3 regions of the Vibrio toranzoniae genome follow, and region 1 is predicted to be linked to each of the others. Evidence: predicted binding sites of a transcription regulator. Region 1 holds the regulator's gene; each other region holds the start of a gene.
What was found. Region 1 encodes PurR, which represses purine synthesis genes. Its sites were predicted from a motif close to TNANGNAAACGTTTNCNTNA; they were not measured.
Positions count from the first base shown of each region.

Region 2: purE (5-(carboxyamino)imidazole ribonucleotide mutase) is a predicted target of PurR. The motif match lies at 3,394-3,413, and genes of this name have one in related genera.
Region 3: pckA (phosphoenolpyruvate carboxykinase (ATP)) is a predicted target of PurR. The motif match lies at 4,401-4,420, and genes of this name have one in related genera.

Region 1 is NZ_AP025514.1:1,112,352-1,120,373, forward strand. It holds gene OCU50_RS04955 (TfoX/Sxy family DNA transformation protein) at 1-586, opposite strand, end outside; cyclic di-GMP riboswitch class I at 714-799, opposite strand; gene purR (HTH-type transcriptional repressor PurR) at 970-1,974, opposite strand; gene torD (molecular chaperone TorD) at 2,291-2,938, opposite strand; gene torR (two-component system response regulator TorR) at 3,194-3,907, shown strand; gene elyC (envelope biogenesis factor ElyC) at 4,066-4,914, opposite strand; gene cmoM (tRNA uridine 5-oxyacetic acid(34) methyltransferase CmoM) at 5,030-5,815, shown strand; gene mukF (chromosome partition protein MukF) at 5,941-7,278, shown strand; gene mukE (chromosome partition protein MukE) at 7,259-8,022, shown strand, end outside.
Region 2 is NZ_AP025514.1:3,112,983-3,121,004, reverse strand. It holds gene dprA (DNA-processing protein DprA) at 1-552, shown strand, start outside; gene OCU50_RS14235 (DUF494 family protein) at 555-1,031, shown strand; gene OCU50_RS14230 (DNA topoisomerase family protein) at 1,044-1,613, shown strand; gene OCU50_RS14225 (5-(carboxyamino)imidazole ribonucleotide synthase) at 1,702-2,832, opposite strand; gene purE (5-(carboxyamino)imidazole ribonucleotide mutase) at 2,838-3,323, opposite strand; gene tsaC (L-threonylcarbamoyladenylate synthase type 1 TsaC) at 3,519-4,076, shown strand; gene hemF (oxygen-dependent coproporphyrinogen oxidase) at 4,096-5,013, shown strand; gene aroE (shikimate dehydrogenase) at 5,088-5,918, shown strand; gene OCU50_RS14200 (DUF1488 family protein) at 5,936-6,205, shown strand; gene OCU50_RS14195 (gamma carbonic anhydrase family protein) at 6,202-6,747, opposite strand; rRNA gene OCU50_RS14190 (16S ribosomal RNA) at 7,364-8,022, shown strand, end outside.
Region 3 is NZ_AP025514.1:99,212-107,233, reverse strand. It holds gene gspD (type II secretion system secretin GspD) at 1-1,702, opposite strand, end outside; gene gspC (type II secretion system protein GspC) at 1,744-2,670, opposite strand; gene hslR (ribosome-associated heat shock protein Hsp15) at 2,958-3,344, shown strand; gene hslO (Hsp33 family molecular chaperone HslO) at 3,363-4,256, shown strand; gene pckA (phosphoenolpyruvate carboxykinase (ATP)) at 4,592-6,217, shown strand; gene OCU50_RS00450 (AsmA family protein) at 6,369-8,022, shown strand, end outside.

The DNA of each region.
Region 1 (8,022 bases):
TAACACGATTTATAAGTTCTTCACGACGTTGCTGTGGAATTACGGACCAATGTGTACCATTAATTGCTCCTTCTAACGCCCAAAGTAGTTCAATACTGACAGAGGATGTATGTGATTCTTTAATAGCGTTAAACGCGTTTACAGAGCCAGATTCATATAAACGTTCTACGGAATCAATACCTGCTTTTTTCAACATACGTTCAGTCGCGAGTCGAAGATTCGGAAGATCTTTGAGTCGGGTCGGCTTAGCAGAAGACTGTTCAGCTTTTTCTTCTTTAGCAAAACCCAGAGACGTGGTTGCAAGCTGCAAAATTTGCTCTTGGTCTTGCCATAAGCCTTCAGGTAAAGCGAAATATTTAGTAACGACAGGGAAGCCACGCTTTTTGTAGACGTATGGTTGAAACCCTTGTTGTTCGAATTGCTTTGTTGTGCATTTGTCTGCTCGTATGTGCAGTTGGTCATTAACAACCAGAGCAAACATTGTGTCATCAGCAAAAAGACCGAATCCACCAAACATTGAGCGTGATTTTATTTTTCCTAGGGGCTCAAATAACTTCATTGAGTCCTTTAGTATCGGTTTATCCATGTTATTTATCTCGGTGTATTTGAACTACGCCACCAAATAAGCAGGTCCGAGAGATTAGCAAAATGTTGCAATAAAATTGTCAATAGGCCGTAAATTACTAAATGATTAGTAGTTACTGCATTTTGCCATCGGTAACCCCGCTACCATACCAACGAGTGGTTTAGGCCGGAAGCTTTGCGTCCCACTTTTTCAAGAGGTTTGCCCTGTGCGTGACTGATTGAATAGAATAAAGTTTTTGTTGAATGAGGCTCACACTTGTTATTTCAAAATGTGATATTGCTTCAATTAATGATCTTTGTGTTGTGCATCTAGGTTCACTTTGGTTGCTGATAAAAAAAGCGCACCTAAAGGTGCGCTTGATGAAATTAAACTCATTTTATCAATTAATTTAACGTTTTAACTGTACATCGCTCTACGATTTCAGGGTGCATTTCGAAGACACGTTTTTCATGATCTTTGTCTTTTATACGTTCTAATAAAATTTCGAAAGCATTTTTACCAACACGACGTTTCGGCTGGTGCACCGTTGTTAAAGGTGGGGAGAAGTATTCAGCCAGCTCGATGTTGTCGTAACCAATGATCGAAATATCTTCAGGAATACGAATACCTTTCTGTTGCAGGCGACTCATTAGACCTAGTGCCATCGTGTCATTAAAGCAGAATACAGCAGTCGGGCGATCTTCCATCTCAACGATTTGCTCTGCAGCAAGAACTGCCGTATCGCACTCGAAGTTGCCTTCGATGATCATGTTGTTATCGGTAGAAATCTTAGCTTCGTTGAGTGCGCGCTTGTAACCGGCAATGCGTTCAACACAGGCTGCTTTGTCTAAGTGGCCACTTAAACAGGCAATTTTAGAGTGACCGCGTTCAATCAGGTACTTGGTTGCTAGGTAGCCACCTTCTTCAGAGTTATCAATGATCTTATCAGCTTGAGAGCTCTCTGGGCCCCAGTCCATAATAACTTTAGGGATGTCAGCGTGACGGTCTAACATCACTCTTAGTTCTTCAGTTAGGTCTGAACACATAACTAAGATGCCATCTACACGTTTCTCTGCCAGCATTCGAATGTAGTCACGTTGCTTCTCATAGATACCACCTGTGTTACACAGGATCAAAGTGTAACCTTGACGGTAGCAGTAGCTCTCAACACCATCGATAACTTCAGAGAAGAATAGGTTGGTTGATTGAGTAACAAGCATGCCGATAGTGCGCGTTGTATTACACTTCAAGCTACGAGCAACAGCACTTGGTGCATAGTTCAGTTCGTCTACAGCTTTGTTTACTTTTTCTTGAGTCGCTTCTGCAACAAAACGTGTTTTGTTGATTACGTGAGAAACGGTGGTTGTCGATACGCCGGCTAAGCGAGCGACATCTTTTATCGTGGCCATGGTTTTATCCTATTAGAAGCTACTTTCCCAAAGTACGGAATAAAGTAGCCGTTAAGCTACCTAACTAAGAGCTGTAATTTGTAGGGCTCTTTGGGTACTAACGTGCTAAAAAACAAAAAACCGCTATTGAGCGGCTTGTCTTAACACCGAAATGCTCTGAACTTAAATAAGCATAGCATTTCGTGAATGTTTCATATTTTATCGTTTGCGGTCACAATTTTAGACTGACTAGAAGTTACTCGCAATAAAATTCACCCTGAAATCCGGGTGAATTGTCACATTCTATTGAATTTATTTACCTAGTCATGCAATAAGTTTAGTCACCAGCTAGATATTGAGCGTCTAAATTACAGAAGGCGAGTAACAGAGATGAGACTGAAGCGTAGAAACCGAATTCGTCAACGTCATGACATTTCACGTTGAACTTGGGTACCCAAGTAAGGAGTTGTTGCTCGATAAACTGTTGTTGAACAGAAAATGATTTTTCTAGCTCTTCTTCAAGCTCAGTTTCGTTAGAGCGAATGATCAAGTTACCAAGGAAATCGAGTTCGATAGCAATGTGGTCCGCTGGCTCTTTCAGGTCTTGGTTAACCACTAAGTTGTGTTTAGCCATGATCTCTTCCATCTCTTTTGCTGGTTTATCGTTCAATAGTCCAGTTTCGCCGATGTACATAGAAGCGTACGGAAGAGCGCCATGTTTATCTGTTTTTAAGAAAAGATCACAAAAGTCAGCAGACAGTTCCAGTTGCGCGTCTTCACGTGTTTGCAGACGGTTTAGTGCGTCAACTAAGTTATTAATCGCAGGTTCTAGTGTTTTATTTTCGCCTAAGCCAGTCAAGAAAGAACGAATCTCAACAGAGTGGTAGTGATCGAGTTCTTCTTGAGTGAGTTCTTTGGCGAATAAGCTTGATAACCACCAGTAGATTTCTGCTCTTTGTTCGTTGAACGCTTTTGTATCTTTCATTTGATTGATCCTAATATCGTCTTTCGTATACCCGGGGTATTCAGTCTAACTAACCGTGATATTTGCTCAGCGCAAAGCTACTCGTTAGTGGTAATGCCCATATTGAATTGTTATGGACGATAAATAGCAAGGTTTAAGATTGTCTTGTATCAAAAAAAATCCATGTTTATGGCTTTTATCTTCTGCACCACTAGAATTGTTACTAGTTATGAATAGAATAGTCATTGAAACTATTAAATAAGAAAAGTGGTGTAGATGAGCTATCACGTATTAGTCGTAGAAGATGATGTGGTAACCCGCAGTAAATTGGTTGGATACTTCCAGAACGAAGGTTACACAGTGAGCGAAGCAGAAAGTGGCGCTCAAATGAGAAGCGTGTTAGAAGAAAACAACGTGGACCTCATTATGCTGGACATCAACTTGCCAGGCGAAGATGGATTGATGCTAACTCGCGAATTACGCAGTCAATCAGACATTGGAATTATTTTAGTTACTGGACGCACGGATAGCATCGACAAAATCGTAGGCCTAGAAATGGGGGCAGACGATTATGTTACTAAACCTTTCGAACTTCGCGAGTTATTGGTTCGAGTTAAAAACTTACTTTGGCGTATTGCTGCTGCTCGTAAAATAGCGGTCGCTATGGTAGAAGAAACAGAAAATGAATCTGTGGTTCGTTTTGGTGAGTGGACGTTTGATATTCCTCGTCGCGCACTAAGCCAAAACGGTGATCCAGTTAAACTGACTAAAGCGGAATATGAGTTGCTAGTAGCGCTCTCTTCCCACCCTAACCAAGTGTTAAGCCGTGAACGTATTCTTAATATGATCAGTCATCGAGTGGACGCGCCTAATGACCGTACTATCGACGTACTAATCCGTCGTATGCGTGCCAAAATGGAGTTCGACCCTAAGAATCCACAGATTTTTGTGACGGTTCACGGTGAAGGTTATATGTTCGCTGGTGACTAATACCCTTTGGGAAATTATCATTAGTAACGATATTTGAAGGAAAAAAGCCGAGACATCATTTGATGTCTCGGCTTTTTATTACTTAACGGTTATTGCCAGCGAGCTAAGAACCTACAAATTTCTTTGCTGCTCTATCTGCTCAATAGGCTGAGCTGAGCTTATTGTGCTGCAGAAACTTCACTGTCTTCCTCAGCTAAGCTAGAAGCTTCAGGAACAACAACCGGTTCTTCTGAAATGTCCCTACTGGTGTCTAGCCAGTCACGTAGGCTTTGCCAAACCAATCCCATAGTCTCGTGCCAGTAACGCTCGGTTTGCTCAAGGTAGAGCGCCTTAGGCATATACTTATTCCAAGGCTCAACAATCCCTTCTTGTGCAAGGTAGTTTGTGGGTGCAGGTAATGGATCCATACCTGCAGCATTGAACTCATTCAATGCACGAGTCATATGACTAGCAGAAGTCACCAATACCATTCTCTTGTGTTTAACAAACGCAGCAGCTTGGCGGGCTTCTTCCCAGGTATCTTTTGCTGTCTCAAGCAAAATGATGTCTGGTTTTGCTACGCCGAGGGCCAGGGCAACCTTAGCCATCATTCTAGCATTGCTCACTTCAGTGCCTCCTCCGTAGCCAGACAAAATGAGTTTGGCACCAGGATAAAGACGTAGAATACGAATTCCTTCACTCAAACGCATCAAACCGGTGCGGCTAAGCTCTGATGTAGGCGGGATTTGGTCGTCTACGACGTGACCACTTCCAAGCACCATCACGTAATCGACGGTATCGTCGACGGGTAAAAAAGCGGTGTGTTGCCTTTCCATTGGCATTAAAAGTTGGCTAGAAACTGGCTGGAAAGCGATTAGGAAAATACCACAGAGGGCTGAAAGGGTAATTAGGCAACCCGTCTTCCTGTTGATAGTAAACATCACTAGGGCTAAACCCAGAAAGGCGAGAATTAACATTGCTGGCAGTGGCATCAGTAACGAAGACACTACTTTTTTCAGCTCAAACATATCCGAATAGTCCGAAAAAACATCACTTAGTAGTAAAAAGAGACATCGCCTCTTTATTCCTGAAATTCCTGTGACAGAATAGCAGGCACGATAGGACATAATAACTCAAGTAGCCGTGACTGAAGACCGTAATTTCGACGATATTGCCCACAAATTTGCAAAAAATATTTACGGCTCTGACAAAGGAGAGATCCGTCAAGTCATTGTATGGGAAGATTTAGAGCAAGCTTTGAGCAAATTTGAGCATTCATCTTCACCGTTGCATGTGCTTGATGCTGGAGGGGGACTTGCACAGGTGTCGCAAAAAATTGCCGCGCTTGGACATCACGTGTCTTTATGCGATCTCTCATCTGAGATGCTTAAACTCGCAGAAGAAAGTATCTGCGAAGCGGGTTTGTTAGAGCAGTATCGATTTATTCATTCACCGGTACAAAAAGTGGCAGAACACCTCGATGAGAAAGTCGACTTTGTGATGTTTCACGCGGTCATGGAGTGGCTAGCCGACCCAAAAGAGGCGCTTGATTTATTGTTAGAACAAGTAAAACCGGGTGGCGTTGCCTCGATAATGTTTTACAACCACCACGGATTAGTCCTGAAAAATGTGATTTGTGGCAACATTCCTCATGTATTGAATGGGATGCCACATCGAAAACGGTTTAAGCTGCAACCACAAAAAGGCTTGAAGCCTGAAGAGGTTTATCAATGGATAGAAGACGCCGGTCTGGAAATCTGCGGTAAATCTGGCATTCGCTCTTTTAGTGACTACATAGGTAATATGGAGTACATGGGCGATTACCAATTTGAAGATGTATTGGAACTAGAAAAACAGCTATGTCGCCAGGAGCCATATCTGTCGCTAGGCCGTTATATTCACGTTTGGGCTCAAAAACCTGCACAATAACAGCGGTGAATGTGGTAAAAGAAGCCACAACATGCGCTATGCGATCGTAAGAAGCCCGCGTCATAAAGAAATAGGCGTCATATCTAACATGTTCGATATGACAAAGAACAGTAACAGGAACCACAATGAGTGAAATGACTCAAACTGCCGAAGAGCAGCCAATTGATGAGTTGGTGGGCTGGGTCAAGCAGCATGATTTTTCATTAAACTTGCCACCAGAGCGCTTAGCATTTTTGATTGCTATCGCAGTACTAAGCAATGAAAGGTTCGATGAAGAGTTAGGCGAGGGTGAACTGCACGATGCATTTGCCATTGTCACTCGACTGTTTGAAGATACTGGCGAAGCGTCGGCGTTTCGTGCCAACAATGCCATCAACGAGTTGGTTAAACAGAAGTTGATTAGCCGCTTTACCAGCGAAATCACTGATGGCACGAGTATTTATCGCCTATCACCATTGGCGATTGGTATCTCAGATTATTACTTACGTCATCGTCAGTTCTCCAAATTAAAATTGTCTATCCAGCTTTCTATGGTTGCAGATGAGATGGCAAAAGCCATTGAAGCAGCACAAAAAGGCGGAACGCCAGGACATTGGAGAAAGAACGTATACGGTGTGCTCAAATACTCTGTTGGTGAAATTTTCGATCAAATTGATCTTAACCAACGTGTTATGGATGAGCAGCAGCAAACCGTTAAGCAGCAAATTGCCGACCTTTTAAACAAAGATTGGCGAGAGGCGATTAACAACTGTGAAACCTTGTTATCAGAAACCTCGTCCACGCTAAAAGAATTGCAAGACACCTTGCAAGCAGCGGGTGATGAACTGCAAACACAGATCCTCGATATTCAAGAAATTGTTTACGGTGACGATGAACTCGAGTTCGTTGGCGAAACCCTATTCGGTTTGCAGATGAAGCTTGACCGAATCACCAGTTGGGGTCAGCAAGCGATCGACTTGTGGATCGGTTACGACCGCCACGTTCACAAGTTTATCCGTACCGCGATTGATATGGATAAAAACCGTGCCTTTAGCCAACGCTTGCGTCAGTCGGTGACCGACTACTTTGATGCGCCGTGGTTATTGACTTACGCCGATGCTGAGAAGCTCACCGATCTGCGTGATGAAGCACTCGTGCTTCGTGATGACGAAGTGATGGGTCAAGCGCCAATCGACGTAGAATACGAAGAATTTGAGCAAGTGAATGATCTGCTTTCAGACCGAATTGCAGAGATGTTAAAAGCTCACAAACAGCAAGGTTCGCCAATTGATCTTGGCCTTGTGCTACGCGACTACCTCGCTGCACACCCTCGCACACACCATTTTGATTTAGCCAGAATTGTTGTCGACCAAGCGGTGCGCTTAGGTTACTCAGAGTCTGACTATCAGGCTATTCAGCCAGATTGGCAGGCAATCAACGATTTCGGTGCAAAGGTACAAGCAAATGTCATTAACAAGTACTGATGATTACATGCCAGAGAAACTGGTAAAAGCGATAGCGAACCCACTGTTCCCCGCGCTAGACAGTATGCTGCGTTCAGGTAAGCATATTTCAACAGAAGATCTAGATAACCACGCGTTACTTTCTGATTTTGAAGTTGAGCTTCAGCATTTTTATCAACGCTACAACACCGAGCTTGTGAAAGCGCCAGAAGGCTTCTTTTACTTGCGTCCGCGTTCTACGTCTCTCATTGGTCGTAGTGTGTTGTCTGAACTGGACATGTTGGTTGGCAAGGTATTGTGTTTCTTGTACCTAAGCCCAGAACGTTTAGCGCACGAAGGCATTTTCAACAACCAAGAGTTGTTTGAAGAGCTAATGGCGTTAGCGGATGAGAAAAAACTCATGAAGCTAGCAACCAACCGTGCGTCTGGCTCTGACTTAGACAAAGAAAAGTTATTCGAAAAAGTACGTACTTCTCTACGTCGTCTACGCCGCATCGGTATGCTGATTGCGATTGGCGAAACGGGTAAATTCCGTATTAGCGAAGCGGTATTCCGTTTCGGTGCTGACGTACGTGTTGGTGATGATATGAAAGAAGCGCAATTACGTCTTATCCGTGATGGTGAGGCTGTGGTGCATACTCAAGAGCCTAACCAAGGTAGCTTGTTAAATGAAGAGCAAGCAGAATCTGTATCAGAAGTCGATGCAGACGTAGACGAAAACGGTCAACAAGACATTTTTAACGATCAAGCTGACTTTGACCTTGA
Region 2 (8,022 bases), 1.2 Mb from region 1:
GCAGATAGAATTTGTGAGAGTGGCGCACTGATCTCAGAGTTTCGCCCAAACGCAAAACCACGACCTGAACATTTCCCTCGGCGTAACCGTATTATTAGTGGGATGTCTTTAGGGACGTTAGTTGTTGAGGCGGCTGAGAAAAGCGGTTCTTTGATTACGGCTCGTTATGCCATGGAGCAAGGCCGAGAGGTGTTTGCGCTTCCTGGCTCAATTCATAGCCCAACCAGCCGCGGAGGTAACAGTCTCATCAAAGCTGGAGCATGTTTGGTACAGAGTGCTCAAGATGTTCTGATTGAAATAAAGAGTCTGTTAGACTGGTCCATTGATCAGCAGCCCAGTTTGTTCGAACCTACGCCGAATGAGGGTGAAAATGAACAATTGCCATTTCCACAGCTGTTAGCTAACGTAGGGTTAGAAGCGACACCCGTTGATATTTTGGCACAGAGAACCCATATACCTGTGCATGAGGTCATGATGCAGCTTTTAGATCTTGAGCTCTCAGGGCATGTTGTTGCAGTTTCCGGTGGCTATATTCGAAAGGGGAGAGGCTAGCTATGATGATGGACATACTGATGTACTTGTTTGAAACCTACATCCATAGCGATTCAGAATTGCAGGTGGATCAAGATGAACTTGAAGATGAACTTCTTCGGGCAGGGTTTCGCCAAGATGATATTTATAAGGCCCTCCATTGGTTAGAAGATCTTGCGGCATTGCAAGATACTGATAATCAAGCGGCGATTACTACGTGCTCCAATACCTCGATGCGTGTTTATACCAGTCGAGAGATTTCGCGTATTAATATGGAGTGTCGAGGTTTCTTATTGTTTCTTGAACAGATCAACGTACTCACGACAGAGATTCGTGAAATGGTGATTGATCGTGTAATGGGGCTTGAGACCAACGAATTTGAATTGGATGATCTGAAGTGGATTATCTTAATGGTGCTATTCAATGTGCCGGGTAATGAAAGTGCTTACACGCAAATGGAAGAGCTGTTGTACACCAAAGATCAAGGTATCTTGCATTAATGCAGGCTTGTCATGAGTAGTAAGATTGATAATCAGCTTTTTTCAGCACATGAACATGCATTAGAGTATGAACCATGCCCACAGTGTGGTGGAGAGCTTCAGCTTCGCCATGGTAAGCATGGCCCATTTTTAGGCTGTAAGCAGTATCCGAGCTGTGATTACATCAAGCCTTTGCATCAAAACGATGGTCATGTGGTGAAAGAACTTGGGGTGCCGTGTCCTAAATGCCAAAACGAATTGGTACTAAGACAAGGCCGCTTTGGGATGTTTATTGGTTGTAGCAGCTATCCAGAGTGTAATCACATCGAATCTTTGGACCAACCGAAAGAGCGATCTGAAGAGCAGCCACTTGTTGCTTGTCCTGAGTGTGGTCGAGGCCACCTGGTTGAGCGTAAATCTCGCTATGGCAAAACCTTCTATGCGTGCGATAACTACCCTAAGTGTAAGTTCGCCGTTAATCAGCCACCTATTATCGGTCGTTGTGAAAAGTGCCAGTTTCCGCTGTTGCTGGAGAAGAAAACGGCCAGTGGCACTAAAAAGCAATGTGCTGATCGCAAGTGTCATCACATTCAATCTCATTAGTAATACTAATCACAGTAAGTGAATCATCAGAAATAAAAAAACGGCGCTCATTGAGCGCCGTTTCTATATCAAATCCACAATGTAGGACTTACTTCAGTTGCTCTGCGAATTCATGAACAGCAGGGTAGGCTTGCTTATCGAGAATGTTTGCCAATGAACATAATGTTCTTTGCAGCTCTGCGTTGTAGTCAGCACTCACGTTAATGTGGCCCATCTTACGACCAGCACGCTTCTCTTTGCCATACCAATGAACATGACAACCACCTTGAGCAAGAATTGCTTCAGGTAGAGTATCTTCGCCAAGAATGTTGATCATTGCGGTTGGACGAATTAGTTTGGTGCTGCCTAGTGGCATACCACACACGGCACGCAGGTGGTTCTCAAACTGACAAGTCTCCGCGCCTTGTTGCGTCCAGTGCCCCGAGTTATGCACACGTGGTGCAATCTCGTTAACCAGCAGTGAACCTTGAACATCAAAGAACTCAAGTGCTAGTACACCAACGTAATTTAAGCGTTCTGCAATTGCGGTGAACATGGTTTTCGCTTGCTCTTGCAGTTCAATGTCGTCAATTGCGGTTGATAAGCTTAACACGCCATCGGTGTGAACATTTTCAGCCAGTGGATACACTTGGATCTCGCCATTGGCGCCACGAGCACCAACCAGTGATACTTCACGGTCAAACGGAACGAACTCTTCAGCCACAATCGCTTGGTTGTCGGTCGCTGCAATGCACTCAGCCATTTCTGTCCAAGTCGCTTCAACATTATCTAATGTCTTTAAGCGCCACTGGCCTTTGCCATCGTAGCCACCAAGTGTGCTCTTCAATACCATTGGTAGGCCAACGTGAGCGATCGCAGCGTCAAAGTCTTCGCGAGAGTTGATCTCGTAGTATTTGGCATTCTTCACGCTTGCGTCGTCTAACAGCGCTTTTTCAAGGCGACGGTCACCGCCAGCTTTGATTGCTTTTGTTGTCGGTAAAAACTTACCGCTACGCTCACACACCTCAAGTACATCGTGAGGGATATGTTCGAATTCTGCAGTAATGACGTCCGCACGCTCAATCGCGGTGTCTAAGCCGTTGCCTAGAATCGCTTGCGTTAATGGGTGAACAATATTTTTGCTGCCAACATCAAAAGCAGAAATTTCAATATTCAGCGGTGCCCCCGCTAGGGACATCATGCGAGCAAGTTGGCCCGCGCCTAACACAAGAACATGCATGGGAATTAGTCCTCTGCAGGGTTTGGATTAGCCAGAACCGTTTCTGTTTGCTCAGAGCGGAATGCTTCTACTTTCGCCATCACGTCTTCATTGTGTGTACCAATGATTTGCGCTGCTAAGATACCAGCGTTCGCTGCACCCGCTTCACCGATAGCAAGAGTACCTACCGCGATGCCTTTTGGCATCTGTACGATAGAAAGTAGAGAATCCATGCCTTTCAACGCTTTAGACTGAACAGGAACACCAAGAACAGGTACGCTTGTGAAAGCAGCCGCCATGCCCGGAAGGTGAGCTGCGCCGCCAGCACCAGCAATAATCACTTTAATACCGCGCTCTTTTGCACTGGTTGCGTAGTCTGCTAGCAGCTGAGGTGTGCGGTGAGCAGAAACCACTTTTGTTTCGTACGCCACGCCAAACTGATCCAACATTTCTGCAGCTAGCTTCATTGTTGGCCAATCAGATTTAGAACCCATGATAATACCGACAGTCATCTCAAACTCCTTCAGGTACGATTTAATTAGTGATTAGATATTTTGCGCGCATTATACGGGTAAAATCACCCAAGGAAAACGTTTGCGTCGGTCTGAGTTGTTAATTGATACATTTTATAAATAAATAGCTTTAGTCACAGTGAATGATAATTTGTACACTTAGCGAGTTAGACAACAGAATTAATGAGGCAACCCGTGGATAACTTTCAACATACTTTGCAGGCATTACAACAAGGTGAAGTCATTGCTTACCCGACTGAAGGCGTTTTTGGGGTCGGTTGTGATCCCGATAATCCACAAGCCATTAAGAAATTGCTCGATTTAAAACAGCGGCCGATGGAGAAAGGGTTGATCCTAATTGCTGCGAGTTACGAGCAGTTGCTGCCCTATATTGACGAAAGCCAGTTGACGGAAGCGCAGTTAGCGACCGTAAAAGCAACATGGCCGGGACCGGTGACTTGGATAATGCCAACCAGCAGTAAAGTAACTGACTGGGTCAGTGGCCAATTTGAATCCATCGCGGTGCGAGTGACGGATCACCCTTTAGTTCAAAGAATGTGTAATGAATTCGGTAAGCCGTTAACCTCGACCAGTGCTAACCTGACAGGTGAACCGCCTTGTATGACGACTGAAGAAGTTCAACAGCAACTGGGTCAACATTTGGTGGCTATTTTAGAAGGTCAAACGGGTGGTCGTGAGAAACCAAGCGAAATTAGAGATGCAAAAACGTCGAAAATATTAAGACAGGGTTAAACCCTGCAGAGGAAGAAAGATGTCAGCAATTGATAAAGAAGCAGTAAAGCAGTTTTTATTGAGCCTACAAGATTCGATTTGCCAACAGCTTGAGCAAGCTGATGGTAGCGCGTTGTTTGAAGAAGACGCATGGGAGCGCGAACCTGGCGAACGCCTCGGTGGTGGTGGTCGTACTCGTGTGATGACCAACGGTGCGGTCTTTGAGCAAGGTGGTGTTAACTTTTCTCATGTTGCAGGTAAGGCAATGCCGGCTTCAGCAACCGCTCACCGCCCTGAATTAGCCGGACGTAAATTTGAAGCGATGGGTGTATCGTTAGTTATCCACCCTAAAAACCCTTATATCCCAACATCACACGCCAACGTACGCTTCTTTATTGCTGAAAAGGAAGGGGAAGACCCTATCTGGTGGTTTGGTGGTGGTTTTGATTTAACGCCATTCTATCCAGTAGATGAAGATTGCCAGTCTTGGCATCAAACCGCTAAAGATCTGTGCGCACCATTTGGTGATAACGTGTATCAAGAGCACAAAGAGTGGTGTGATAAATACTTCTACTTGCCTCACCGTGATGAAACGCGCGGTGTTGGTGGTCTGTTCTTTGATGACTTAAATGAGTGGGGTTTCGATAAGAGCTTTGCTTACATGCAGGCGGTCGGTGAAGGTTTTGCTGCGGCATACTTGCCTATTGTTGAGCGTCGCAAAGAGACACCTTATGGTGAACGTGAGCGTGACTTCCAGCTGTACCGTCGTGGTCGCTACGTTGAATTCAACCTAGTCTATGACCGTGGCACCTTATTTGGCTTACAAAGTGGTGGGCGTACAGAATCGATATTGATGTCTATGCCGCCGTTGGCTCGTTGGGAATATCGCTACGAACCACAAGCGGGTTCACCAGAAGCCCTGCTTTATAGCGACTACCTAAAACCTCGAGTTTGGTAATTCTTCCTTCCTTATGGTGATAGTGATAGGGTCATTGATATAGATGACCCTTTTTATTTCTGTTAGGTAAGGATATGACACAGCAAGTAGATCGTTATGCCGTTTTCGGTAACCCTATTGGGCAAAGTAAATCGCCATTCATTCACACATTATTTGCTCGCCAAACCAGCCAACAACTTACTTATACAGCACTACAGCCTGAACATGGTGAATTCATCACTGCTGCCAAAGCCTTTTTCAGCGAAGGTGGTCGAGGGTGTAATATCACTGCACCATTTAAAGAAGACGCTTATCAGTTTGCTGACCGATTGACGGAAAGGGCTCAATTAGCTGGCGCCGTTAATACATTGAAGAAATTAGATGACGGAGAGGTCATCGGTGATAACACCGATGGTGAGGGTTTGGTTCAAGATCTACTGCAAAATCAAGTGGTATTAGAGGGTGCTCGAGTTCTCCTGCTAGGTGCTGGTGGCGCTGCAAGAGGAGTGATTCAACCTCTTCTTGATCAAAAGCCGCGACAATTGGTGGTCGCTAACCGAACCAGTTCAAAGGCTGAGTTGCTAGCTGAAATGTTTTCTTCATATGGTAATATCAAAGGAATGGGACTAAGTGATGTGAATGAAGGCTTTGATGTCATTATTAATTCTACGTCATCAGGCCTAAGTGGCCAGCTTCCTGCAGTTTCTGATGCTATTTTCAATTCTAATAGCGCCGTTTATGACATGGTTTACGGATCTGGAACGACAGTATTTAATCAATGGGCGTTAGATAATGGTGTTCACGCTGCTTATGATGGTTTAGGCATGCTGGTGGGTCAGGCTGCAGAGAGCTTTATGCTATGGCGTGGTCTTCGTCCGGGAACTAAGCAGATCTTAAGAGAATTGCGTAGAAATCTAGAGATGTAACAAGGTATTTATAAAAAATGAATCAATCGATCCTATTTCCGGATATCCAAGATTGGGATGAAGAGAGTCAATCTATCACTTTCCCAGCACAGCAGTCAGGTGCATTGCTTGAATGTGTCATGTCTATTGAAGAATTATCCCGATTGGCAGGCAAAGAGATAGAAGAAGGCGATCAAGCTTTAGTTATCTTTTCAGAGTTACGTTTTGATATTGAAGAGCTAGCGGAAGAACTAATAGAAGAAGAGGAGTATGACTCCTCTAATCGAATTCAGATTAAAGCGCTTTAAACAGGAAGCACAGCGTCTAGATAGTCGTTTTTATTCTGAACATAGTTGTCAGCCGACTTCTGCAAGAAAGCACGTTCTTTATCATTTAATGGACGTGCTTGTTTTACTGGGCTTCCTACATAGAGATAACCACTCTCAAGTACCTTGTTAGGTGGAACCAAACTTCCCGCACCAATCATGACTTCTTGTTCGATAACCACACCATCCAGCACAATAGCTCCCATACCGACGAGCACACGATCTTTAATAGTGCAGCCATGCAGCATGACTTTATGACCGATAGTGACATCATTACCTATTAGTAGAGGGTAACCCTCAGGGTTCTCGGCATTCTTATGGGTAACATGCAAAACACTGCCGTCTTGGATATTGGTTCTATCACCTATATGTATGTGGTTTACATCTCCTCGAGCTGCAACCAAGGGCCATACACTAGAGTCATCACCGATTTTGATATCACCAACCAGTACCGAACTTGTATCTATATAGACACCTTGTCCAATCTGAGGGGATATTCCTTTATAACTGCGTATTGAACTCATAAATCCTCCTTTATATAGGCACCTTAAGCCCTTAATTAAGGGGAATACTAGTGAAAACGGGGTGCTTTGAACAAAAAACGCTCGAACAATCAAAAAAGTAAGAAAAACTTCAAAAAGGACTTGCCAGTGTGATCGAAATCTCTATAATGCCACCTCGCTGACACGGGATGGCTTCGGAGCTTAGGTTTCAAAAGCGAAAACAAATCAGCAGGTCAAATTAGCCAAGCTAAACGCTTGAAAAAAGTTTTGAAAATAGTGGTTGACACTAAAACTTAAATCGCTAGAATGGCCGTCCGGTTTGAGCGAAGCTCAAAAAGGAAAAGCTCTTTAACAATTTAAACCTATCAATCTGTGTGGGCACTCGTTGATGAATATCAAAACGTTATTGGTTCTTTTTCGAAAGAGCGTAATAGCAGTTACTTCGGTAACAAATTGATTTCAATGAACTGAGTGACCAATACAAAATTAAGTTTACTTAATTTTGGCACAGTCAATTCATTATCATTCTGTTGGAATGATAATAGCTTTAAAATTACATGTTCATGTTTACATGAATAATAGTTTTAAAGTCAGTATTCGTTGAGTCACACCTATTAATTTAGGTAATCAAAACTTTAAATTGAAGAGTTTGATCATGGCTCAGATTGAACGCTGGCGGCAGGCCTAACACATGCAAGTCGAGCGGAAACGACACTAACAATCCTTCGGGTGCGTTAATGGGCGTCGAGCGGCGGACGGGTGAGTAATGCCTAGGAAATTGCCTTGATGTGGGGGATAACCATTGGAAACGATGGCTAATACCGCATGATGCCTACGGGCCAAAGAGGGGGACCTTCGGGCCTCTCGCGTCAAGATATGCCTAGGTGGGATTAGCTAGTTGGTGAGGTAATGGCTCACCAAGGCGACGATCCCTAGCTGGTCTGAGAGGATGATCAGCCACACTGGAACTGAGACACGGTCCAGACTCCTACGGGAGGCAGCAGTGGGGAATATTGCACAATGGGCGCAAGCCTGATGCAGCCATGCCGCGTGTATGAAGAAGGCCTTCGGGTTGTAAAGTACTTTCAGTTGTGAGGAAGGGGGTAACGTTAATAGCGTTATCTCTTGACGTTAGCAACAGAAGAAGCACCGGCTAACTCCGTGCCAGCAGCCGCGGTAATACGGAGGGTGCGAGCGTTAATCGGAATTACTGGGCGTAAAGCGCATGCAGGTGGTTCATTAAGTCAGATGTGAAAGCCCGGGGCTCAACCTCGGAACTGCATTTGAAACTGGTGA
Region 3 (8,022 bases), 1.0 Mb from region 1:
CATCAATCAAACCACCCAACACCAGCATTTGACCATCTTGAACAATCACCGATGTATTCAGCTGACGCTTAGCAAAGCGCACATCAACCGCGCCGTTTGCGCCCAATACGTTCGATACTTCTTGTTCGATTTGCAGCTGAACCGAGTCACCTTCATTGATTTGCGGCACGACTTTCAGCTTGATACCCACTTCTTTACGCTCAACGGTCTGGAATGGGTTGTCGTTACTTGAACCCGCCGTCGAACCGGTTAAAACCGGAACCTCTTCACCCACAATGAACGACGCTTCGCCGTTATCCATTACTGTGATGCTTGGAGAAGATAGGATGTTTGAATTGGAATCGGTGGCTACCGCACTGATCAATGCAGTCCAATCACCCATTACCACACTCATAGCCGCACCGTTAACACCAGAAAGAGCAGAAGCCAAACTTGAGTAGTCACCTTGTTCAGTAGTCGTTTCGTTTCGTACGAACTTACCGTTCTCATCATAAACCGCAGTGGTCGTTTCAGTATCTTTAGCTTCTTCTAAACCCACCATGACACCACCAATCGATGCACCAGTATTGCTGTACTGAATCATGGCACCCGTTTCTAGGTTACCCCATTGCACGCCAAGGTTAACGCCATCGCCTTCTGCCATTTCAACAATCAAGGCTTCAATCAATACTTGAGCACGACGAATATCCAGTTGCGCGATCACGTCTTGCAATGCGTTCATAATGTCCGGCTGAGCGGTAATAACAAGAGAGTTGGTATCACTGTGCGCTGAGATCATCACTTGGTTGCGTTGAGACGAGCTGCCTTTAGTCGATGATTGCTTCTCTGACTGTAGGTTGTCCGACACGCCCTTTAACACATCGACAAGATCTTCAGCTTTTGCGTACTTAAGATAGATAACTTGGTTGTTGCCCTTGGTCGCCATTTCGACATCAAGTTGCTCGATAAGCTTTCTTAAACGGCTACGAACTTTAGGGTCACCAGAGATAAGAATCGCATTGGTACGCTCATCAGCGACTAATTTTGGTTGCAGAAATGCTGGCGTATTTTTAGCATCGTTGGTTTTGCTCAGTGCATCCACGATACGTACCATTTCGGCCGCAGACGCATTTTTTAACTCAACCACCTCAACCTCTTTATCACCAGCTTGGTCAACACGCTTGATGATTTCCGCTAAGCGATTGACCACCGCCGCACGGCCAGTAATCAAAATAATATTAGCGGGATCGTAATGCACGACGTTACCCGCGCCAGCATTGTCATTCAGTTGACGAAGCAAAGGAGAAAGTTCGCGAACCGAGACATTGCGAACGGTCACAACACGTGTAACCACGCTGTCACCTTTAATCGAATCACGCTCACCGACAACGGGGATTGCCGATGTTTTTGAGTCTTTAGCTTTGATTACCTTGAGAACACCCGAGTCCATTTCAACGACCGCGTAGCCGTACACTTCTAAGACGTTTAAGAAGAAGCTGTAATATTGTTCTTCGTTGAGTACATCATAGCTACGGACATCGATTTTACCGCGCACCGATGGGTCAACGATGATCGTCTTCTCTAGATTACGGCCAACAATATTAATAAACTCTTGAATGTCAGTGCCCTTAAAACTGGCACTAAAATCACTAGCGATGGCTGCGGGGGTGCAGATTAAGCTTCCTGCCAATAACCACGCACTTTTCTTAAACCAATGCTTCACGTACTTCTCCTACACTTTCGTCCTTGGTTAGACGCAAAGTTCTAAAATTCAATAAATACTTCATGTTGTTGACCATCTCGCTCAACGACGAGATTTAGCTCAGTTAGCTCTGAGATTGATCGGAATATGTTGCCCATAGCGGCAGGGTCAGTCAGATCTTGTCCATTTAACTGAGTAGCAATATCCCCGTTTTGGAGCCCAACAGAGTTAAAAAGTTCTGAATCTTTGCCAGGGCTCACACGATAACCGATCACTTGATCGTCACGCTTAACCTGAGATAAACGAACATATTGGAAAATTTGTTGTGGATCCTCCATTATCTTCGCTTTTATTTCATCCAACTTCTCTTCTGCAGAAGCTGGGTTATTGCCACGAACCGAAGAAGAAGCGCGAGGTGGCGCAGGTTCAGATACGGCTAAACGTTTGTATTCAATACCTTCAAGCATCAGGGTTTCATCTCGCCCTGAGTTATCAATAATGACACGATCCACTAATACCGCTTTGAGCTTAGCTCGAGTGCCTTCTATTACTTCGTTAATTCCGTAGGTTGCTTGTGTGCCACGATTAGCAATCACAGCTAAGCTTAATTTGGGGTTAGAACTGGCGACTGCACCCACTAAAATCAGGTTCAACCGTGTCTTTGGCGCATCTTGGATAACTTGCTGTTCAACCACAGCGGGCGTGGTTGGGTTATAGGCGCCAAAAAGGTTACTCTGTTGCAAAGAAGAGATATCAAGGGTCGGTTGAAGTGCTGAAGAAGAAGATGAAACAGACGCTTTCCAAGGCACAACCGTTTGCTCAGCAGGTACAAGAAACCATGCAAGCTGTCCTAAAATCCATGCTGAAGCTGCAATTAACAAACAACAAGTCGCTAGGCTTAGTTTCTGCTGAAATACAAATTTATTCTCTAATAAGCGGCTCAACACAGGTGAGTGTCCTATGCGATTTTTGAGCTCTAAAAAGTTCACTTCCCTTGCCCCTTTTCAAGACGACAAACGCTGAAAATCATTAAGCTTCCAACTTTTTCATTCATTCGTTCGATACCAAGCGCATTTAAGCATAAGATCATGAATTATATCATAGCCAATTCATAAATCGGCATTAGATGGCTATTTTGTAATATGACTTGAAAAAAATGCCAACCGCCTCCACTTTAAGCTTCTACTTAATGTGATAAGCATCATCAAGAACATGTTGCGCTCTGTTAATTACAGTTAAACCACATTCATTTTTCACTGAAAAGGCACAACCCTATATGAAAACTGTTGATGAAGCTGTCAGACTCGATAAATGGTTGTGGGCAGCTCGTTTTTACAAAACCCGCTCTATTGCTCGCAACATGGTCGATGGTGGCAAAGTCCACTATAATGGTCAACGCAGCAAACCAAGTAAAATTGTCGAACTTGGGGCGGTGATTACACTGCGTCAAGGGAATGAAGAAAAAACGGTGACTATCGAGAAAATTTCGGCGCATCGTGGCGGGGCTCCGATCGCTCAAACACTCTATGAAGAAACCACCGAGAGCTTGGCAAAAAGAGAAGAGTTTGCGAAACAACGCAAGCTGAATGCTCATAACCCAGCTCCAGATCGTCGTCCGGATAAGAAGCAACGTCGTGACATCATCAAGTTCAAGACTCAATAAGCTAGAAGGAATAGCCAAATGGCAGACCCAATGTCTACAAGTAATGTTTTAAATCGCTACCTATTTGAAGACCTATCAGTACGTGGTGAATTGGTACAAATGGATGAAGCGTACCAACAGATTATTTCTAGCAAGGAATACCCAGCGCCAGTACAGAAACTGCTGGGTGAGCTATTGGTCTCAACGACGCTACTAACGGCGACCTTAAAGTTTGAAGGTTCTATCACTATGCAGCTTCAAGGTGATGGCCCAGTATCTCTCGCTGTGATCAATGGTGATAACAACCAGAAGATCCGCGGTGTTGCTCGCTTTGAAGGGGATATTGCTGACAACGCAGGCCTACACGACCTTATGGGTAAAGGCCATCTAGTGATCACTATCGACCCTAAGCAAGGTGAGCGTTACCAAGGTATCGTTGGCCTTGAAGGCGACACGCTTGCTGAAGTGCTTGAAGGTTACTTCGCTAACTCTGAACAGCTTAAGACTCGTCTATGGTTACGCACTGGCGAGCATGAAGGTAAAGCACACGCTGCTGGTATGCTATTGCAGGTTATGCCAGACGGCACAGGTACGCCAGACGACTTCGAACACCTAGAGCAACTAACTGACACAGTTAAAAACGAAGAACTGTTCTCCCTAGAAGCGAACGAACTGCTTTACCGTTTGTACAACCAAGAGAAAGTCCAACTGTTCACCCCACAACCAGTTGAGTTCTACTGTGGTTGTTCACGTGAGCGGAGCGCGGCGGCTATCATTACGGTTGCTCAAGAAGAGATGTACGACATCCTAAGTACCGAAGGCAGTGTTGCTCTGCATTGTGATTACTGTGGCACAAATTATTCATTCGACAAGAACGACGTTGATGCACTGTACGCTGAAGCAGCCGATAAAGGCAGCAATACCGTTCATTAATTTATAACGTACCCAAAACACGTAATTTACCCAAAAAGGCCAGCTGCAAGCTGGCCTTTTTTGTGATCAAAATAGCGCAAAACCCGTTACATCTCGTAATAAAATCACCGCTTAATTTTCATCAATTAATAATGTTCCTTCCCCTAGCGCAAAGGTTTGCGTACAGGATAGACTAGTTGGGCCAATATGTGACGAGACACTTAAAACCTCAATGTTAATATGGATACTTTTTGAGCTGTATCCCTGTTTCCCCCGAGTCTCGTTGCTAGCATGGTGAGCAGATAACCATAAAAATTAATACAAAATCCCTACAAAATATCCTACAAGGAGCACCTATGACCGTTATGGAACATACAAAGGCTGCACAAATTGATCTAACTAAGCACGGACTGACAGGCGTTACTGAAGTTCTTCGTAACCCTAGCTACGAGCAGCTATTCGTTGAAGAAACACTGCCAGGTTTAGAGGGCTACGAAAAAGGCGTAGTAACGGAACTTGGCTCTGTTGCGGTTGACACTGGTATCTTTACTGGCCGCTCACCAAAAGATAAATACATTGTTAAAGATGACACGACCCGCGATACCATGTGGTGGTCAGATCAAGGCAAAAATGACAACAAACCGATTACACCTGAATTATGGAATGAGCTGAAAGAGCTTGTGACAACTCAGCTATCTGGCAAGCGCCTGTTTGTGATTGATGGTTACTGTGGTGCGAACCCAGATACGCGCTTAAGTGTTCGTATTATCACTGAAGTAGCGTGGCAAGCGCACTTCGTTAAGAACATGTTCATTCGTCCAACTGACGAAGAGCTTGCAACGTTCGAACCTGATTTTGTGGTAATGAACGGTGCTAAAACAACCAACCCGAACTGGGAGAAGCAGGGCCTAAACTCTGAAAACTTCGTTGCGTTCAACCTGACAGAGCGCGTTCAAATCATTGGTGGTACTTGGTACGGCGGTGAGATGAAAAAAGGCATGTTCGCAATGATGAACTACCTACTTCCTCTGCAAGGCATTGCTTCAATGCACTGTAGTGCAAACGTAGGCGAGAAAGGCGATGTAGCCGTATTCTTCGGCCTATCAGGTACGGGGAAAACAACACTATCGACGGATCCTAAGCGTGAGCTGATCGGTGATGATGAGCATGGTTGGGATGACGACGGTATCTTCAACTTTGAAGGCGGTTGTTACGCGAAGACGATTCGCCTATCGAAAGAAGCGGAACCTGAAATCTACAACGCAATCCGTCGTGATGCCCTACTAGAAAACGTAACGGTCCGTGGTGATGGTTCTATCGATTTTGATGACGGTTCAAAAACAGAAAATACTCGTGTTTCTTACCCGATTCACCATATCGAAAACATTGTTAAGCCAGTATCAAAAGCAGGTCACGCTAAAAAAGTTATCTTCCTGACAGCGGATGCATTTGGTGTGCTACCACCAGTATCGAAACTGACTCCTGAACAGACTAAATACCACTTCCTATCTGGGTTTACAGCGAAGCTCGCAGGTACAGAGCGCGGTATTACAGAGCCAACGCCAACGTTCTCTGCGGCATTTGGCGCTGCATTCCTAACGCTCCACCCAACTCAGTACGCTGAAGTGCTTGTGAAGCGCATGGAAGCGGCTGGTGCAGAAGCTTACCTAGTGAACACAGGTTGGAATGGCAGTGGTAAGCGTATCTCTATCAAAGATACTCGCGGCATCATCGACGCTATCCTAGATGGTTCAATCGACAATGCAGACACTAAGGTTATCCCTATGTTTAACCTAGAAGTGCCACTCGCCTTACACGATGTAGACTCGACCATTCTTGACCCACGTGATACGTACACTGACCCGCTACAGTGGGAGAGCAAAGCGAAGGATCTAGCAACACGATTCATCAACAACTTTGATAAATACACAGACAATGCTGAAGGTCAGTCACTGGTTGCGGCTGGTCCACAATTAGACTAACCCACCTATCTGCTCGGGCTAAGTCCAAAACGAACGCCCATTTACAATGATATTTTGTAGCAAGCCCCTCTTTTGAGGGGCTTTTTTGTTGATGCTTATCCCTTTTTGTTCCACTCTGTTTGAGACTATTGAAATTTAAGGCTTTCAGGGAATGAAAAAGGTATTCATGGTATTCGGTATTGTGCTGGCTATCGCCGTTGCGGTTATCGCTGCGTTGTTATTAAGCCTGCAGACTCAATACCGTGCTGATGTTGCTAATTTTTTTATAAAACATACGCTTGAACAACCTCTACTCATTGAAGATGTTGAGTATCAGGCGCCTTATCACATCACTTTGATGGGTATTACCCAAAATCGACCTGAAAAAAAGTCGCCTTTGTACATCGACAAAGTCAGTATGTGGTTTAGCCCTAGCTCTATAGTTCAAGCCAAACTGGTCTTGGATTCAGTGTTGATCAGCGGTCTGCAGTTAGAAGTTGATGATTTAAAAAACCTCACATCAGTACTTACGCAGCCAAACCTCAAGCTTCACCAGTTGGCCATCAATAATCTAGATTTCTCGACCCCAGACTTTAATGCGCGAGGCATTGATCTTCAGATCTCCGATCCCATATGGGACGGGCACAACTCATTATTACCTTATGGCAAAACCCAACTCTCAACCACGCAACTGTATTGGCAAGACGAAGCATTCGATAACCTGTTGATTGACCTCGAACTAAAGCCGAGTGACAGCACTCTTTATGGCGCTTCATTTGACTGGCGTGGCGCTAAGGTTTCCGGTCAAGCAGAACAATATCAACGTGACTGGTCTTTGGTGAACGTGACGATCGATGGTTTACGACTCAACCAAAAACAGACCCAAAGCCTATTGAACAAACAATGGGATATGACAGGTATCCAGATCAATCACATCAACAGCTTAGATATTTTGCGTAGTGACCTAGAATGGGCAGACGGGCACCTCGCATCCTTTGACGCCTCATTAGAAAACATACAGTTGCCTTTTGAATTGTGGCAACAACAGAACGCCATTTTTTCTCTACAAGCTGAAGGCGTCACCTTAGACAATGACCAATTCATCGACCCAAGCCTTAAGCTCAACCTAGAGCCCAACCGAATTCTGATTGAAGACTTCTATACTCAGTTTCTTCAAGGCAGTGTTCAGCTCAATGGCAAGGTGACGCCTGATGCCATTGATTTAGCACAGCTCGACCTGCAAGGCATCAAGTGGCTTACCGAAAGCCAAGATAATCACCTACCAGCCGCACGCCTAATACCATGGCTGAGACAACTCCAGAACGTCGAAATTAACCGACTTAACATAGAACGCAGCCAACTCATCCAGCTCGCAGAAAAACCTTACTGGCAGATATCAGGGCTGCATGTAGAAGGGCATCAAGTTCAACTGTTGCAAGATAGAAAGCTAGGCTTGTGGCAAGGAGAGTTATTGGCAAGCGCCAACGATGCCAGCTATCAAAACATTCTCAGTGCTCAGCCTGTGATTGAGATGAATAGTAAACAAGGAAAGTGGACGTTAACACGCCTGTTTATGCCATTGAAACATGGTTATATTGAAGCGGACGCCACCTTAGACTTCAATCAAATCAGCAAACCGTGGAGTGTCGATATCTCGGCTGATGGATTACCGATATCATTAATGTTACAACCATTGGAGTTACCACTCGATGCAACAGGCTACGGGGAGTTCGAACTTCAAGCCGCGGGTTTATATGGTGATTCATTAATGCTTGGCTACTCAACCACTGGCCAACTCACCGGTAGCGTTCGCCAAGGGGTGATGA